One region of the Rhizobium zaerense genome, then DNA from elsewhere that is predicted to be linked to it. Evidence: predicted binding sites of a transcription regulator. Region 1 holds the regulator's gene; each other region holds the start of a gene.
The links. Region 1 encodes LexA, which represses DNA repair genes until DNA is damaged. Its sites were predicted from a motif close to TGTTCNNNNTGTGTTCNG; they were not measured.
Positions count from the first base shown of each region.

Region 2: ACS4RR_RS03175 (helicase-related protein) is a predicted target of LexA. The motif match lies at 2,987-3,004, and genes of this name have one in related genera.
Region 3: ACS4RR_RS00395 (DNA recombination protein RmuC) is a predicted target of LexA. The motif match lies at 3,633-3,650, and genes of this name have one in related genera.

Region 1 is NZ_CM132690.1:3,162,136-3,167,841, forward strand. It holds gene eno (phosphopyruvate hydratase) at 1-735, opposite strand, end outside; gene kdsA (3-deoxy-8-phosphooctulonate synthase) at 877-1,722, opposite strand; gene ACS4RR_RS15315 (VOC family protein) at 1,719-2,615, opposite strand; gene lexA (transcriptional repressor LexA) at 2,813-3,532, shown strand; gene ACS4RR_RS15325 (ComEC/Rec2 family competence protein) at 3,513-5,706, opposite strand, start outside.
Region 2 is NZ_CM132690.1:649,925-655,630, reverse strand. It holds gene ACS4RR_RS03175 (helicase-related protein) at 1-2,825, opposite strand, end outside; gene ACS4RR_RS03170 (DUF3309 family protein) at 3,634-3,789, shown strand; gene ACS4RR_RS03165 (YMGG-like glycine zipper-containing protein) at 3,817-4,071, shown strand; gene ACS4RR_RS03160 (beta-ketoacyl-ACP reductase) at 4,485-5,210, opposite strand; gene ACS4RR_RS03155 (acetyl-CoA C-acetyltransferase) at 5,282-5,706, opposite strand, start outside.
Region 3 is NZ_CM132690.1:72,179-77,884, reverse strand. It holds gene ACS4RR_RS00405 (methyl-accepting chemotaxis protein) at 1-1,024, opposite strand, end outside; gene ACS4RR_RS00400 (ribokinase) at 1,370-2,269, opposite strand; gene ACS4RR_RS00395 (DNA recombination protein RmuC) at 2,374-3,600, opposite strand; gene ACS4RR_RS00390 (globin-coupled sensor protein) at 3,804-5,300, shown strand; gene def (peptide deformylase) at 5,398-5,706, shown strand, end outside.

The DNA.
Region 1 (5,706 bases):
GGTCGAGGCGCAGTCTAGGCCGAGGCACATGTCGTCGCCCGGCTTGTAGCCGGCTTTCTCGATCGACTTCATGATGAAGTCGAGGGCTTCCGGCGCGCTCTTCAGACCCGGTGCGAAACCGCCTTCGTCGCCGACATTGGTGTTGTGGCCCTGGCTAGCAAGTTCCTTGCGCAGCGTATGGAAGACTTCCGAACCCATGCGCACGGCTTCGGCGATCGAATCGGCGCCGACCGGCAGGATCATGAACTCCTGGAAATCGATCGGGTTGTCCGCGTGGGCGCCGCCGTTGATGATGTTCATCATCGGCACCGGCAGCAGGCTGGCGGAAGCACCGCCGACGTAGCGGTAGAGCGGCAGGCCGGACGCCTGGGCGGCAGCCTTGGCGACGGCGAGCGACACGCCGAGGATGGCGTTGGCGCCGAGGCGCGACTTGTTCGGCGTGCCGTCCAGCTCGATCATGATGTTGTCGATCTGGATCTGGTTTTCGGCGTCGATGCCGCCGATCGCGTCGAAGATCTCGGTGTTGGCGGCTTCGACCGCCTTTTCGACGCCCTTGCCCAAGTAGCGCTTGCCGCCGTCGCGCAGTTCGACCGCCTCATGCGCGCCCGTCGAGGCACCCGAGGGAACGGCCGCGCGGCCCATGCTGCCATCTTCGAGATAGACATCGACTTCGACGGTGGGGTTGCCACGGCTATCGAGAATCTCGCGGGCGATGATATCGGTGATTGCAGTCATGGGTTCTTCCTGCTCGGTGGGTGATAAGTCGGTTCGAAACCTGTCTTAGTCGAAGGCGTGCAAATTACAATGCTGCAATTTCCAGCCTTCGGACCGTGTTCGGATCTCGCCTATAGCACGATCATGTCAGGCTGTTGAACGTCAAGCCTTGGCGACCGCATCGAAGGCGAGTAGCTTTTCAAGCAGCCGCGGCATGTCCTTGAGATAGACCATGTTGGGGCCGTCGGAAGGTGCATTGTCGGGGTCCTGGTGGGTTTCGACGAACACGCCGGCGATACCGGTAGCCACCGCTGCGCGCGCCAGCGTTTCCACGAATTCCCGCTGACCGCCGGAGGATTCGCCCTGCCCGCCCGGCTGCGCCACGGAATGGGTCGCATCGAAGATAACGGGGGCGCCCATCGCCGCCATGATCGGCAGCGAACGCATGTCGGAAACCAGCGTGTTGTAACCGAAAGAGGCGCCGCGCTCGCACAGCAGCACGTTCGGATTGCCACTGGCATTGAGCTTCTTCAGAACGTTCTTCATATCCCAGGGAGCGAGGAACTGGCCCTTCTTGACGTTGACGACGCGGCCGGTCTTGGCCGCGGCAATAAGAAGGTCGGTCTGGCGGCAAAGGAAGGCCGGGATCTGCAGGACGTCGACGATCTTTGCCACCTCGGCGCATTGTTCGGCGGTATGAACGTCGGTCAGGACGGGAAAGCCGAATTCCTTCTTGAGGTCGGCAAAGACCTCCATGCCCTTTTCGATCCCGATACCGCGTTCGGCCGAGAGCGAGGTCCGGTTCGCCTTGTCGAAGGAACTCTTGTAGACGAGGCCGATGCCGAGCCTTCCGCAAAGCTCCTTCAGCGTGCCGGCGACCATGAAGGCGTGGTCGCGGCTCTCCATCTGGCAGGGACCGGCAATTAGCGACAGGCGGCCGGTATTGGAAAAGGTGACCTGGCCTTGGCCTTCGCCGACCCTGACGTCGGAATTCGTATCAGTGCTCATCGTGTTTCCTCGAAGGCGAAGAGCGTGCCCTGCCCGGGCGCGGGCTTCACCAGAATGCGATTGTTCTTGCGCGTGTATGTCACCCCGTTAGCAGCCAAATGCGCTTCTGTCACGGCAAGATCGGCAACAGCAAAGAGGATTGCCCGGCCGCGCAGGCCGCGATCTGCGGATGAGCCGGCGATGTCGAAATAGGCCTCCAGCCCTTCCGGCGTCATCAGACCGATTTTCGCATTTGACGCCGCGACATTGACGCCGAAACCGGTTTTCTCGACTGCCGATTGCGCCGCTGCAAGGCCGACGAAGGCAGCGAATGCGGCCGGTTCCGGCGCGCAAAGCGCGATCTCCGTTATGCCGGTCACGCCATTGGCATGCGTCTCCAGCGCGGCGCGGTCGGCCGGCAGCGGATTGATACGCTCGACGGTGAAGAGCAAGAGATCAGGCGCGCGCAGGTCGCCGGCAAAAGCCAGCTTGAAGCCGGCAATCGTCTCGGAGCCGTCCGGCATCGTCATCGGCCGGTTGAACTGCAGCATCTCCCCGGCGCTCGACCCGTTGCCGACGAAATCCTGATGATCGATGCCGGCATCCTTGCTGCCGAAGGCCACCGCCGAAAGCCCCTCCGCGCCGCAACGGAAGCGGAAAGCCCGGTTGCGAGCGGTGAAGACATTGCCTCGTCGCGCCGATGCCTCGCTCTCCTCGACGCTCGCGATCCCGAGCGGCTCCAGATAGGTCTTGTCGGCAAAGAAGACGCAGGCATTCTCCGTTCCGAAGGGATGGCGCGCATCGGCGGCAACGGTGAAGCCGAGCTTGCCGAGCCTTTCGCGCGCCAGATCGATGTCGACGACCGGCAGCACGACATGATCCAGCGGGTACGGTTTGGTGGAATGCGTGTTCATCATATCCCTCCTCAAATCGGCAAGAGATGTGCGACAGCGCCACCCTCAATGCAAGACATGTGTCCAATCCGGCGAATGAAAATAAGAATCTCGACGAGTTGGTGCCAAGTTTTACGGAAATTTAGCTACTTGCGGAACACATATGGAACATATAGTGTCTGTTCTGGATTTGTTTCAATCACGAGGTCACAACGTCGATGCTCACGCGCAAACAACAGGAGCTTCTCCTTTTCATTCATGAGCGCATGAAGGAATCCGGCGTTCCGCCATCTTTCGACGAAATGAAGGATGCCCTGGACCTCGCTTCGAAGTCCGGGATTCATCGCTTGATTACAGCGCTCGAGGAACGTGGCTTCATTCGCCGCCTACCGAACCGGGCCCGCGCGATCGAGGTCATCAAGCTTCCGGAGGCCTACAGCCCCAGCATCCAGCCGCGGCGTGGCTTTTCGCCGAGCGTCATCGAGGGCAGCCTCGGCAAGCCACAGCCGGTCGCCGCTCCTGCCCCTGCAAAACCCGTCGCCGACAACGGCAACTCGGTCTCCGTGCCGGTCATGGGCCGCATCGCCGCCGGTGTTCCGATCTCGGCGATCCAGAACAACACCCACGACATCGTCGTTCCGGCCGACATGCTCGGTTCCGGTGAACATTATGCGCTGGAGGTCAAGGGCGATTCGATGATCGACGCCGGCATCTTTGACGGCGACACCGTGATCATCCGCAACGGCAGCACCGCAAGTCCTGGCGACATCGTCGTTGCTCTCGTCGACGACGAGGAAGCGACACTCAAACGCTTCCGCCGCAAGGGCGCCTCGATTGCGCTCGAAGCCGCCAACCCGGCTTACGAGACCCGGATTTTCGGGCCGGACCGTGTCAAGGTTCAGGGCAAGCTCGTCGGTCTTATTCGCCGCTATCACTGACCTTGGCTAGACCGGGCTCGGTAAAACTATTGCTGCGCCAGTCATAGGCGCGATGGCGCATCCATGGCCGCGACAATGCATCGAATGCGGTTGCCACCTCCAGGCCGGCGTTCGTGAAGCGCAACTCGACGGAACCGGTCCTGCGCAGCGTTTCACCGGTGAAGAGCGTCGCACCTGAGCGGCAGCTGTTGAAGCGCAGGCGGACCGACGTCACGACGATATCGGCGGCGTCGCATGCGGGGCCGAGATAGGCGGCATTGTCGATGACGGCCACGACCTGGCCATTGCCAAGCCTTGATGTGCACCAGGCCTTTTTGACGCAGGAAAAGCGGTTTGCTTCACCGGCCGCTGCGGCTGCACGCATCGCGGTCCTCGCTTCGGTCTGCTGATCGCGGGAAAGCCTGACGCGGCGGTCTTCTCCCTCCGGCGGGATAGCAGGACCATCCAGCATCTTCGGCGGATCATGCGTCGGCAGGACCAGCGCTCTCTGCCATTGGTCGAAGATGAAATCCGGCGGTCGTTCACGGTTGGACGCCATTGCTGCCGCCTCGACGACCGCGACGAGATTGCCATCCTCCGAAATCACCAGATCCGGCGGCCGGGGAACCGGTAGAAGGAACAGGATGAGCGTCGAGACTGCGATGATCGATGTGCCGGAATGGCGCAGTCGCGTCCGGAGCAGCGTCAGCAGAAGAAAGCCTGCCACGGCGACCGCGAAATACCAGCCGGGCAAACGGCCAACGTCGATATTGCCGCCCCAGCCGGATACCGTCTTTGCGACCGCGATCACCAGATCGAGGCCGAATCCGACGACCTTCCAGGCCCAAACATCCAGACCGAAAGGCATGAGCAGCATCGCCAGCAGCCCGGCCGGCATGACGATAAAGGAGATGATCGGCATCGTCGCGAGGTTTGCCGGCAGGCCATAGGCGGTCAGGCGATGAAAATGCTCGATCGAAAACAGCGCGGTTGAAAAGCCGCCGATCAGCGACGTCAGGAAGACGCCGCCGAAGAAACCCGCAACCGTAACGACCGGCCTGATGATCGGCAGCTTGAGGAAGGCGTTTTCGCGGACGCGCCGGTCCTTCCACAGCTGATAGCCCGAGACCAGCGCCAATGTCGCGGCAAAGGACATCTGGAAGCTCGGACCCAAGACCTCGGACGGCGAAATGGCGATGATGACGAGCGCGGAGAGCGCGACATTGCGCAGGCTGATCGACGGCCGGTCGAAGAAGACGGCAATCAACATGATGGCCATCATGATGAAGGCGCGTTCGGCAGAGACCCCAAAGCCCGAGATCAGGAAATAGGCGGTCACGGCGATGAGCGCGCCGGCGGCAGCGATCTTCTTCGTCGGATAGGCCTCAGCGACGCCGGGAAAGAGGCTGAGCAACATCCGGAACCCAACGAAGAAGATACCGGCCGACAGCGCCATGTTGAGGCCGGAGATGGCGACGATATGAGCCAGGCCGGACTGGCGCAGCGCTTCCGTCGTCTCATTCGAGATGGCGCGCCGCTCGTCCGTCACCAGAGCAGCGGCGAAAGCGCCGGTGTCGCCAGGCAAGATCGACCTTATGCGGTCGCCAATGCCGCTGCGCAGCCGGTAGAGCCCTTCGAGCAGAGCTTCCCACGTCGATCTTGCCGCCTGCGGACCTGCCTGCCAGTCGACCTTCGACGGCGCGCCGTAGAAGAAGCCGTTCGCGCCGATTCCATCGAAATAGGCACCGAAGGAGAAGTCGTTGAGCTCAGGAAGTGCTGGACCTGCCGGCGGCGTCAGCCGCGCCCTGCCGGTTATGATATCACCGATCTCGATGGGCGCGTCTGCGCCGCGGGTGATCGCAGTTATGCGTTCGGGCGACCGCTTCACTTCCGGCGCCTCCGTACCGGTGACGGCAAGAATGTAGCGCCACCGGCCGCGACCGTCGCCTTCGCGCCGTTCCACACGGCCGGTCACCGTCGTCGTGACGGCGGAATCGAGGATCACGGTCGAAGCCCGCCAGCTCTCGAGCTGCGCGGAGGCCATGCCGCAGGCCACAAGTGCAAGCGCCAGCAGCGTTGCCCGCAATGCCGCCCGGCTGCGGCTGGCGATGAGAACGGCGACGATCAGCAGCAACAGGCAGAGCAGCGATGCAACGAGCGGAAAGTCCGATGCCGCGAGAAACCAGAAGGCTGAC
Region 2 (5,706 bases), 2.4 Mb from region 1:
CCATGCCCGCCACGCGCCTGGCGCTGATTGTCGTTGCGACCGCCAAGACGCCACAGAAGAACCGGCTTCGGTTCCGCCGGCTCGCCGGCTTCCCCAGATGCAGGTACTGTTTCATCGGAAGCCGATACCGCTTCCGCAGGAGCGGATGTCTCGATCGGTTCGGCCGGAGCGGCGATTTCGACCCCTTCCGCCACGGGCGCCTCCGCGACTGCCGAAGCCGCCTCGGTTGCGGCGGGCTCGGCAGCAGTCTCTTCTGCCGCGCCGTCGGCATCGTCGTGGTCGGCCTTTTCGGCTGTTTCTTCCGCGGGCGCTTGCGCGCTGGCGGCGGGCGCTGAGGCTGCATCCTGCGTCGCAAGATGTGCCGACGCTTCTTCCGCCTTCACGGCATCGGCGCGATAGCCGAGACCCTTGAGGATTTCTTCCATGTCCTCGAGTGTCGCACCGAGGATCGACAGCATCGCCGTCGTCGTCGTGAAGCGGCGGCCGTCATAGGCGCCCTCCGGACGGTTGTTCTGACCGGGCTTCCATTGCAGCAGCGGACGGATGATATCGGCAAGCCGTTCCAGGATGTCGATACGCACGGCACGCTTGCCGAGGAAACGGAAGCCGGCGAGCTTGTAGAACATCCGCTCGAAGCTCGGATCGGTGACGACGGAGGTGCGGCCGGCGGCAAGCACGGGAATGAGATCGCCGTAGCCCGGCTTGTCCAAACCGTCGTTCTTCAGCGCCCAGAGCAGCGTGATGAGTTCGGCCGGCGCCGGCTTCAGAAGTGCCGGAACGAAGATATGATAGGCGCCGAAACGCACGCCGTAGCGGCGCATGGAGGCGCGGGCTTCCTGGTCCAGCGACTTCACCTCCTCGGTCACGTCGCGGCGGAACAGCACCCCGAGATTCTCGACGAGCTGGAAGGCAAGCCCCTTGGCGAGCCCCTGCAGGTCCTCGGCGCGCGACAGATCATCGAGCGGCTTCAGCACCGTGCTGATATGATGATTGACGAAGCGCTCGATGCGCGCGGCAACGTGATCGCGGGCATTGCCCGTCAGTTGCTCGTCGGCCAGCAGGATCACGCGCGGACGCATGATGTGATCGCTGCCCGAAAGCCGCGCCACCGGGTCGCCCAGCCAACGGATCAACCCATCCGAACCGATCACCAGATCGCTGTTGCCGGCGGCATGCATCCGGGCCGCGCGGGCTTCGAACTCGAGCCCGAGCGCCTTCTGCGACGCAGCCTGAACCGCCTTGGCATCCGGTCCGTCCGTTCCCGCCACCGGCGTGAAACGGAATCCGCTCAACTGCCCTACATGATGTCCTTCAACGAAGACATCGCCATTCACACTGATTTCAGCTTCCAGCATCGCATTCTCTCTCAGGCGCTTCATGAGCACAGATGTCCTGCGATCAACAAAGCGTTTCGTCAACCTTTCATGTAACGCGTCGGACAATCGATCTTCGATTTCCCGCGTCTTTTCCTGCCAGTGTGTCGGATCGGCAAGCCAACCGGGCCGATCTGAAACGTAGGTCCAGGTCCTTATCTGCGCGATTCGCGCCGAAAGCGTGTCAATTTCGCCATCTGTTCGATCGGAGCGATGAACCTGCTCCGCAAGAAACTGCTCGTTCACCGTGCCATAGCGGACGAGATCGGAAAAGAGGGTCGAGATAAGATCGGCATGTTGTGCTGGGGTGATACGCCGATAGTCGGGAAGCGCGCAAGCCTCCCAGAGTTTTTCGACGCGCGCCGGCCTGTCGGCGAGATCGATGACCTCGGGATAACGCGAAAGCTGCTCCAGCGCCTGCTGGTCGACCGCAGGCAGCGCCCGCGTCAGCCCCGGCACACGCGGCCCGACCTCAAGGCTGGCGCGCAGCGACGCGATTGAGGAGAAGTCCATCTCCGTCGTCCGCCACTGCAAAACCTTGACGTTATCGAACTCGTGTCCTTCGATGCGCTGCACCAGCTCGTCGTCAAAAGGCGAGACTTGTCCGGTGACGCCGAAGGTCCCGTCTCGCACGTGCCGCCCGGCGCGGCCAGCGACCTGGCCGAGTTCGCCCGGATTGAGATTGCGGAACTGGTAACCGTCGAATTTCCGGTCCTGGGCAAAGGCGACGTGATCGACATCGAGGTTGAGGCCCATGCCGATCGCATCGGTCGCCACCAGGTATTCGACGTCGCCCGCCTGATAGAGCGCCACCTGCGCATTGCGGGTGCGCGGGCTGAGCGCACCGAGCACGACCGCCGCGCCGCCGCGCTGCCGGCGAATGAGCTCGGCGATGGCATAGACCTCGTCGGCGGAGAAGGCGACGATGGCCGAGCGCTGCGGCAGCCGGGTGATCTTCTTCTGCCCGGCATAGAAAAGATGCGAAAGCCGCGGCCGCTCGACGATTGTGATGCCGGGCAGGAGCTGCTGCAGGATCGGCCGCATTGTCGCCGCGCCGAGCAACAGCGTTTCCTCGCGGCCGCGAAGATGCAGGATGCGGTCGGTGAAGATATGGCCACGCTCGAGATCGCCGGCGAGCTGCACCTCGTCGATCGCGACGAAGGCGGCTCTGGTCTCTCGCGGCATCGCCTCGACAGTGCAGACGGAAAAACGCGCATTGGGCGGCGAAATCTTTTCCTCGCCGGTGACCAGGGCCACATTCTGTACGCCGACCTTCTCCACCACCCGCGTATAGACCTCGCGCGCCAGCAGCCGGAGCGGCAGGCCGATCACGCCCGTTCCGTGCGCGACCATGCGCTCGATGGCATAATGGGTCTTGCCGGTATTGGTCGGCCCGAGCACCGCGGTCACACCGCGCCCGCTCAGAATCATCGGCTGCGAAGTCAGAGTCATGGGTCCATGCAAATGAGGCGGGTGGCCCCAGGAAAATCTCGGCTCCTCGGTGGAAGCAGAGAACACATGGACAGCTGCCGCCGCAAACGCAAGGGCAGATTTCAAAATGTCTCGGGGATTACGACCTTTGCGAGTCGTGCGGAATGCCCGAATGTCCGATTCGGAACAGCGTGAGAACGAATCAGCGACGAATCGCTGACTCCCGCTGATTCAGCTTTTGTTCACGGCTAAGTATTGATTTTGAATCACTTTTTCCCACTAGATGCTGAATCATGAGACTCTCTCCCGTTTGCATTTTCGAGGTCGCGGGTGACGATTCCCGCCCCGATGTTGAACGGATGAATATCCGCCCGAAATTAACCTCTCGACCAAAGCCGGAACGAATCGGAGACGAATCGCTGACTCCGCCGTTTTCGCCTTTCGTTCACGACAATATCTGGTAGCGGCTTCAGGTCCGGGTGCTAGATGCGGATCGGCGGCAGATCCTTTCGCGCCGCCTCGTCGCATCGGCATCAATCTTTCAGGAGCCGGATTCAGATGGCGTTAAGTCAAGGCGGCCAATATCGCAGTTCCGATCAAACACGGAACGAATCGCTGACAGATCGGCGACATCGCGATTTTCCCGATTTGTTCACCGCAACATATTGTATTTACATGTCTTTTTAACCATAGTGGCAATTTCCGGAAATAACGCAACTTAAACCGTGAATCAGGCGCCGTCACATTTCCGGAGCTGAACCGGGAACAAAAATCGCCAATGTGTGTTTCTCGTCCATCCAAATTGCCGATGAGATGAAGGAAACACACCATGCTTGGCACAATACTTCTTATTATCCTCATTCTGCTCTTGATCGGAGCCCTGCCGAATTGGGGTTATAGCCGTGGCTGGGGCTATGGACCTTCCGGCGGTTTAGGGCTAGTTCTCGTGATTATCATTATCCTTGTACTAATGGGCCGCATCTAAAGCCCAACTAACCTGGGGAGTTACGACATGATGAAGAAGATTGTTCTTATTGGTGCCCTCGTCGGCGCCTTGGCATCCTGCACGGCGACCGAGCAAGGCACGGCGATCGGCGCCGGCACGGGCGCTGTTATCGGCGGTGTCGTCACCAACAGCTGGGGTGGTGCCGCTGTCGGCGCCGTTGCCGGCGGCCTGACCGGCGCACTCATCGGCCACTCGGTCGAACGCCGCGGCTACTGCGTCTACCGCGACCGCTATGGCCGCCGCTACGAGGCCCGCTGCTGATCGGCAAAAACATCTCGGACTCCCAACGGGCGCTTCGGCGCCCGTTTTTCTTTGGCTGCCGCATCCGTCAACGCGACGTTGACAATTGGCTGCGAAAGTCAAATCTACCGCCGCCAAACGGCTAGGTACATATTTCCTTTGCGAGCGCAACGGACAGGCAAAGCCGCCCGGCGCACCGGAAAGGAAACGTTTCCATGATTCACACTTTGCTGAATTCCCTCGTCGCCGTTCTCATCGCGTCGGCTTTCCTGGCGACCGCGATATCAGTCCTCAGCAGCGAAGATCGCTCGCTGCGCAAAGTGCCGGCCAGAGTTCGGCCACAGCGACGTCCATAAACAGAGATTGGCGCGTTCAGCCGGACGCGCCAATTGCTTTGAATCTGATCTCTACTGTCGACTCCAAGACCGAAATGTCTAGGCGAAGAACTGTCCGCCATTGGCCGTCAGCGTCGAACCGGTGATGAAACCGGCATCGTCGGAGACGAGGAAGGTGACGCAGCGCGCGATCTCTTCCGGTTCGCCGAGACGGCCGACGGGGATCTGCGGAATGATGCGTTCGTTCAGCACCTTCTCCGGCACGGCAAGCACCATTTCCGTTCCGATGTAACCGGGGCAAATGGCGTTGACGGTGATGTTCTTGTTCGCCCCTTCCTGGGCCAGCGCCTTGGTGAAACCGAGATCGCCCGCCTTGGCCGCCGAATAGTTCACCTGGCCCATCTGGCCCTTCTGCCCGTTGATCGACGAGATATTGACGATACGGCCGAAGCTGCGGTCACGCATGCCGGTCCAGACCTGATGCGTCATGTTGAACAGGCCGGTGAGGTTGGTATTGATCACCTCGTGCCATTGCTGCTGCGTCATCTTGTGGAACATCGCGTCGCGGGTGATGCCGGCATTGTTGACGAGGATTTCGACCGGACCGATCTCGCTTTCGACCCTGGCAATTCCCTCGCCGCAGGCGAGGTAATCCGAAACATCCCATTTGAACACCGGAACGCCGGTAACGTCGTGGAAGGCTTTGGCCTTCTCGTCGTTGCCGGCATAGCTGGCAGCGACCCTGTATCCGGCATTTTTCAGTGCCATGGATATTGCCGCGCCGATGCCGCGTGTGCCCCCGGTGACCAAAGCCACTCTGCTCATGTTCCGCTCCCCTATTGTTTTTCGCCTCGCCGCTTGGCGGGATCTTCAATCAAACATGGATCGTATGCTATTTAAAGCGCTTCAAAGCACATGGCCACACCCATGCCACCGCCGATGCAAAGCGTGGCGAGACCTTTCTTCGCGCCGCGGCGCTTCATTTCGAACAGCAGCGTGTTGAGAATGCGCGCGCCGGAGGCGCCGATCGGATGGCCGATCGCAATTGCCCCGCCATTGACGTTGACGATCGACGGATCCCACCCCAGATCCTTGGTGACGGCGCAGGCTTGCGCCGCGAAGGCCTCGTTGGCTTCGACGAGATCGAGATCGTTCACCGACCAGCCGGCCTTCTCGAGCGCCTTGCGCGAGGCCGGGATTGGTCCGGTGCCCATGATCTGCGGATCGACACCCGCCGTTGCCCAGGAAACGATGCGGGCGAGCGGCTGGATGCCGCGCCGGACCGCCTCCGCTTCGCTCATCAGCACCGCCGCAGCGGCAC
Region 3 (5,706 bases), 1.8 Mb from region 1:
GGACCGCGAAATGGAGCGCCAGCATGACGGCGCCAAGCACGATCAGCCCGTTGATGATCATCACGTAGGTCTGGTCTCGCACCGGCGCGTTGATTGCCGTGTGCGGCACGTCGACGAGCACGACCCAGGTGGCGTTGACGCCGGGGACCGCGAACGGATAGACGACACGATCGAAGGGATCGAGGCCGTCATAGGTGAGGTTCCTGACGAGACCGGGCTGCTTGCTCGACAGCGCCGTCTTGACGATGTCGGTGCCCTCGCCGTCGTATTCCTTGGTCATCAGGTCGGGGATCGGCGCGACGATCCAGTTGCCGGCCTGCGACAGCAGCGTGACGCGGCCCGAACCGAAAGGATGCAGCGCCTGCAGCTTGTCGGTCAGCGACTTCAGCGAAATATCGACACCGCCGACGCCGATCATCTTGCCGCCAGACATGACCGGATAGGCAATCGAGGTCAGCAGCGTCGGCACGTCCGTTCCCTCGGCCATATAGGGCGTCGTGATCGCGCCCTTGCCGCTGTCGGCGGCGAGCTTCCACCATGCGGCGGTATAATCATTGTCGAAGGTCGAATATTGGATGCCGCCGTCCTTGGTCTTCGACCAGTATGGCGTGAAGGCGCCGTTCTTGTTGGTGCCTTCGTCATTGTTGTTGGCGACCTCAGTGGTCTTGCCGTCAAGCGCGCCGAGTTGTTCGCAGAACCAGCTGCCGAAGGCGAAGGTGTTCTGCTCGAGATTGGCTTTCAGTACGTTGATCATGCCCTTGCGGTCGAGCGACTTGCCTTCATGGCCGCGGCCGATGACGCCCGACATGGTGCGAGCGGCGCTGGCGAGTTCGCCGACATTGGCGGCGATTTCATTGGCGATCGATTTCGCTTCGAGGTTGGCCTGATCCATCGTCAGCGTCTGGACGCGATCCCGGGTCTGGCCGATGAGGAAAAAATTCGAAACGATGAGAACAAGCGCGATGGCGATGCCGGTGATGACGATGAGTTTCGCGGCAAGCGATTTCATGCGAAAAATGAACATGGGGTCCTCGGGCAAGGATGCGCCGAACGGGCATTCTCCGGCGCAGGAGCGAAGGCTCGCCCCATCATGGGGCAGCCGCCTACAGCGCCGTGCGTCTTTTCGAGACGCGCAAAGGACGCTGTAGCACTTTGAATGGCTGCATAATTTCATCCTTAAATCGATTCCGATTTAAGGAATTATGCAGTCGACAGCTGGATTCCAAAAGCGCAGGGAACCGGCGGCCACGAGGAACATCGCCGGAAATCTCTTAAATTTGAATGAAACTCGATCGGTCGAGACAAGGAAAACCGCCGGAACGCCCTGAATTACAGGGCGTTTCGCCGGCGGTTTCGCAAAGAGACGCCCCTATATCCTGTCTGCGACTTCCTCGCTCAAGGGGATCGAAGGTTGCGCCCCGGCCTTGAGGCATGCGAGCGAACCGGCAACCGCCGCACGACGCAGCGCCGAGACAAAATCGAGGCCTTCGTCGAGGCTGGCAGCGAAATAGCCGCAGAATGTGTCTCCGGCGCCGACCGTATCGACAGGTTCGATCTTGAGACCCTGCGCTCGTGAAATCGCCCCGTCGCGGATGGCGATGACCCCGTCGGCACCGAGCGTCACGATCAGCGTCTGGCCCGTCTCCGCATGCAGGCGCGCAAGGGCTGCCTCGCGTGCTTGGGCGTCCATGCCCTCCTGTCCGGCAAGCCGCTCGAACTCGGTTTCGTTGGCAATGACGATATCGGCAAGTCGGCCGAGACGCGGCGCATCGGGGATCAGCGGCGCGAGGTTGAGGATGCTGGTGACGCCCTTGGCGCGGGCGGCCGACAGCGCACGTTCGACGGCAGCAGCTGGCACTTCGAGCTGCAGCATCAGGATATCGCCTTCGTTCATGCGGCCGATCGCCGTCTCGGCATCGGCAGGCGTGACCTGGCCATTGGCGCCGGGAACGACGGCAATCATGTTCTCGCCGTCGCCGCCGACAAGGATCAGCGCCGTGCCTGTCGGACCGTCGACATGGTTGATGAGGGAAAGGTCGGTGCCTGCATCATCGAGCAGGGCCAGCGCCTCCGCAGCGAAAGCATCCTTGCCGACGGCGCCGGCCATATGCACGTAGCGGCCGGCGCGCCGCGCTGCCAGCGCCTGGTTGGCGCCCTTGCCGCCGGCGGCCGTCGCAAAGCCGTTGCCGGCCACCGTCTCACCGGGCTTCGGCAGGCGCTCGGTCGTGGCGATGAGATCCATGTTGATGGACCCGAAAACTGTGATCATGAATGTGTCCCGTCTTCTAGAGCATGATGCCGAAAAGTGTGATCGGTTTTCGGCCGACATCATGCTCCTACTGTTTCATGCGGGCGAGACACTGCCCGAAGCGATCACTCCTCGTCAACCACCCGGAGCTTCAGAAGACCGGTGCGGCTTTCTACCGATTTGGCCGCGGCCTCGCCGTCGCGGGCGGGGGGTGCATCGCCGCCGCCCGCCTCAAATTCCAGCGCTTCGATCTTGGCGCCGCGTTTGGTCAGCTTGTCGGCCGACGTGACCACCATGTCGATATCCTTCTGCGCCATGGCGAAATGGCCTTGCAGCTTGCGCACCCGCTCGTCGAGGCGGCTGAGATCGTCCATCAGGATTGCCACCTCGCCCTGGATCAGATGCGCCTGCGCCCGCATGCGCTGATCCTTGAGCACGGCCTGGATGACCTGGATCGACAACATCAGCAGCGACGGCGAGACGATGACGATACGCGCGCGGTGCGCCTTCTGCACCACCGGCTCGAAGTGCTCGTGGATCTCGGCGAAGATCGATTCGGATGGCACGAAGAGAAAGGCCGTATCCTGCGTTTCCCCCTGGATCAGATATTTCTCGGAAATGTCTCGGATATGGATTTCCATATCGCGGCGGAACTGCTGGCCGGCGATCTTGCCTGCCTCGGGGCTGCCGGCGTCGCGGATCGCGTTCCAGGCTTCGAGCGGAAATTTCGCGTCGATCACCAGCGGCGGCGCGCCGTTCGGCATGCGGATCGTGCAGTCCGGCCGTGAACCGTTGGACAGCGTCTGCTGGAAGGCGTAGGCGCCCATCGGCAGACCGTCGGCAACAATCGTTTCCATCCTGGACTGGCCGAAGGCGCCGCGCGTCTGCTTGTTGGACAGAATGGCCTGCAGTCCGACGACATCCTTGGCGAGCGTCTGGATATTGTTCTGCGCGGCATCGATGACCGCCAGCCGCTCCTGCAGCCTTTGCAGGTTCTCATGCGTCGATTTCGTCTGCTCGGTGATCGTCGAGCTCATGCGCTGCGACATGCCGTCGAGGCGCTGGCTGATCGTCTGGTTGAGTTCGCTCTGCCGCGCGCCGAAGACCTCGGTCATCGCCGCGATGCGGCCCTGCATCTCGGCCTGGATCTTCAAAAGCTCGGCCATCCGCGCTTCGTTTTCCTCGGCACGAAAGCTCGCTTCCTCCGCCTGCTCGCGGCGAAGGCTGGCGCCGCGCAGCAGAAGCACGATCACTAGCAGGGCGAGGGCGGCGAGAACGCCGCCGGCAAGCGCCAGCATGGCCGGACTGATCGAGGCAAGGGAAAGGGCGAGCGATTCGGAATGGATGGTCATGCGGCAAGCATAACAGAAGAAACGGCGATATATAGATCAAAACGTGAACGGAATGGACGGCGTGCAATATCCTCGCACGCTATCGTTCTTCTCGCTCGGCGAGAAGAAATCGCCGTCCGATTTAACGATTGCTCAACCATATTGGCCAAAACCTGCGGCGCAGAAATTCCGTCCCGCGCCGCGCGCCAAGTACAGAGATCTCCATGACCGCCCAGCAGACCGACAATGCCCTCAGGCAGCGCCTCGATTTCATCGAACTGGATGAGGCGGCGCGCAAGTCGATGCGGGATCTGCGCCCTGTGATATCAGAGCTGATCGGCGGCGCCCTCGACAAATTCTACGCCAAGATCGCCAAGACCCCTGCTGTCGCCGGCTTCTTCGCCGATAAGAATCACGTCGGCCATGCCAAGAAGCGCCAGCAGGATCATTGGGCCAATCTTGCCGGCGGCGCGTTCGATGAGAGCTATGTCAACGGCGTGACCGCAGTCGGCCGCACCCACGCCCGCATCGGGCTGGAGCCGCGCTGGTATATCGGCGGTTACGCCATCGTCATGTCCGAGCTCGTCAAAGGCATCATGGAGAAGCAGTGGCCGTCGATCTTTGCGCGCCGAGAGGGCAAGGCATTGGCCGAGAAGCTGTCGGCCGTCATCAAATCAGGCATGCTCGACGTGGATTATTCCATCTCGGTCTATCTGGAAACGCTCGAAGCCAAGCGTCGCGCCTTGGAAGAAGAGCGCGCCCAGGCCGAATCCGACCAGGCGATCGCCCTGGAGCAACTGCGCCGCGGTCTGGAAGCGCTGTCGAAAGGCGATCTTGAAGCCACCCTGCCGTCCGACCTGCCGGGCAATTTCAGGCAGATGGCCGAGGATTACAACCGCGCCGTCAGGGCGCTAAGCCAGTCCTTCGCCTCCGTACGCGAGACCTCGGGCCATATCATGAGCGGCGCCGACGTTATATCCAATGCGACCAACGATCTGGCGCTACGAACCGCCCAGCAGGCGGCAGGCGTCGAGGAGAGCTCGGCCGCCCTGCAGCAGCTGTCCGTCAGCGTCGGCCAGACGGCCGCCAATGCCGAGAAGGCTTCGGCCGCGGTGCGCGAGACGCAAGAGAAGGCGAAGAACTCCGGTGAACTCGTCACCAGTGCTGTCTCGGCGATGGCCGGCATCGAGAAATCCTCGACCGGGATCTCCAAGATCATCGGCGTCATCGATGAGATCGCCTTCCAGACCAACCTGCTGGCGCTGAACGCTGGTGTCGAGGCGGCCCGCGCCGGTGATGCCGGCAAGGGTTTTGCCGTTGTCGCCCAGGAAGTGCGCCAGCTCGCCCAGCGGACCGCGGAAGCGGCCAAGGAGATCAAGAACCTGATCTCGCAGAGCTCGACCCAGGTCAACGAGGGCGTCGGCATCGTCTCCAGCACCGGTGAGGCGCTGAGCGATATGATCAGCCGCATCGATATCATCAACCGTTTCGTCGCCGATATCGCCGCGGCCGCCCGCGATCAGGCGACTGGCGTCAACGAGGTCAGCCTCGCCGTCCGCAACATGGGTGTGATCACCCAGCAGAATTCGGACATGGTCGAGCACTCCTCGGCAGAAACCCGCCGGCTCAAGGATGAGGTGGAGAGCCTGATTGAGCTGCTGCGGCGCTTCCGCGCCCGGCCGGAGGGACGTTCCGCCGGTGCTGCTCGACGGGCTGCTTGAGGCCAATATGGCGAAATTCCAGGCGGGGATGCAAAAAATCGTATTCCCCGCCTGCCGGATAATTCCATAGTCGGAAAAGATGGGTTATGGGAACGCCATGACCATCAAGCCACTCATCATTCTTCCCGATCCCGTTCTCCGCCAGCTGTCCAAGCCGATCGAGCGGGTGGATGCCGACCTCCAGCGTCTTGCCGACGATATGTTGGAAACGATGTACGACGCGCCGGGCATCGGCCTTGCCGCCATCCAGATCGGCGTGCCGCGCCGCATGCTCGTCATCGACATCTCGCGCGAGGGCGAGGAAAAGCAGCCGCAGGTCTTCATCAATCCGGAGATCCTGACATCCTCCGACGAGCGCTCCGTCTATGAGGAAGGCTGCCTTTCGATTCCAGACTATTATGCCGAG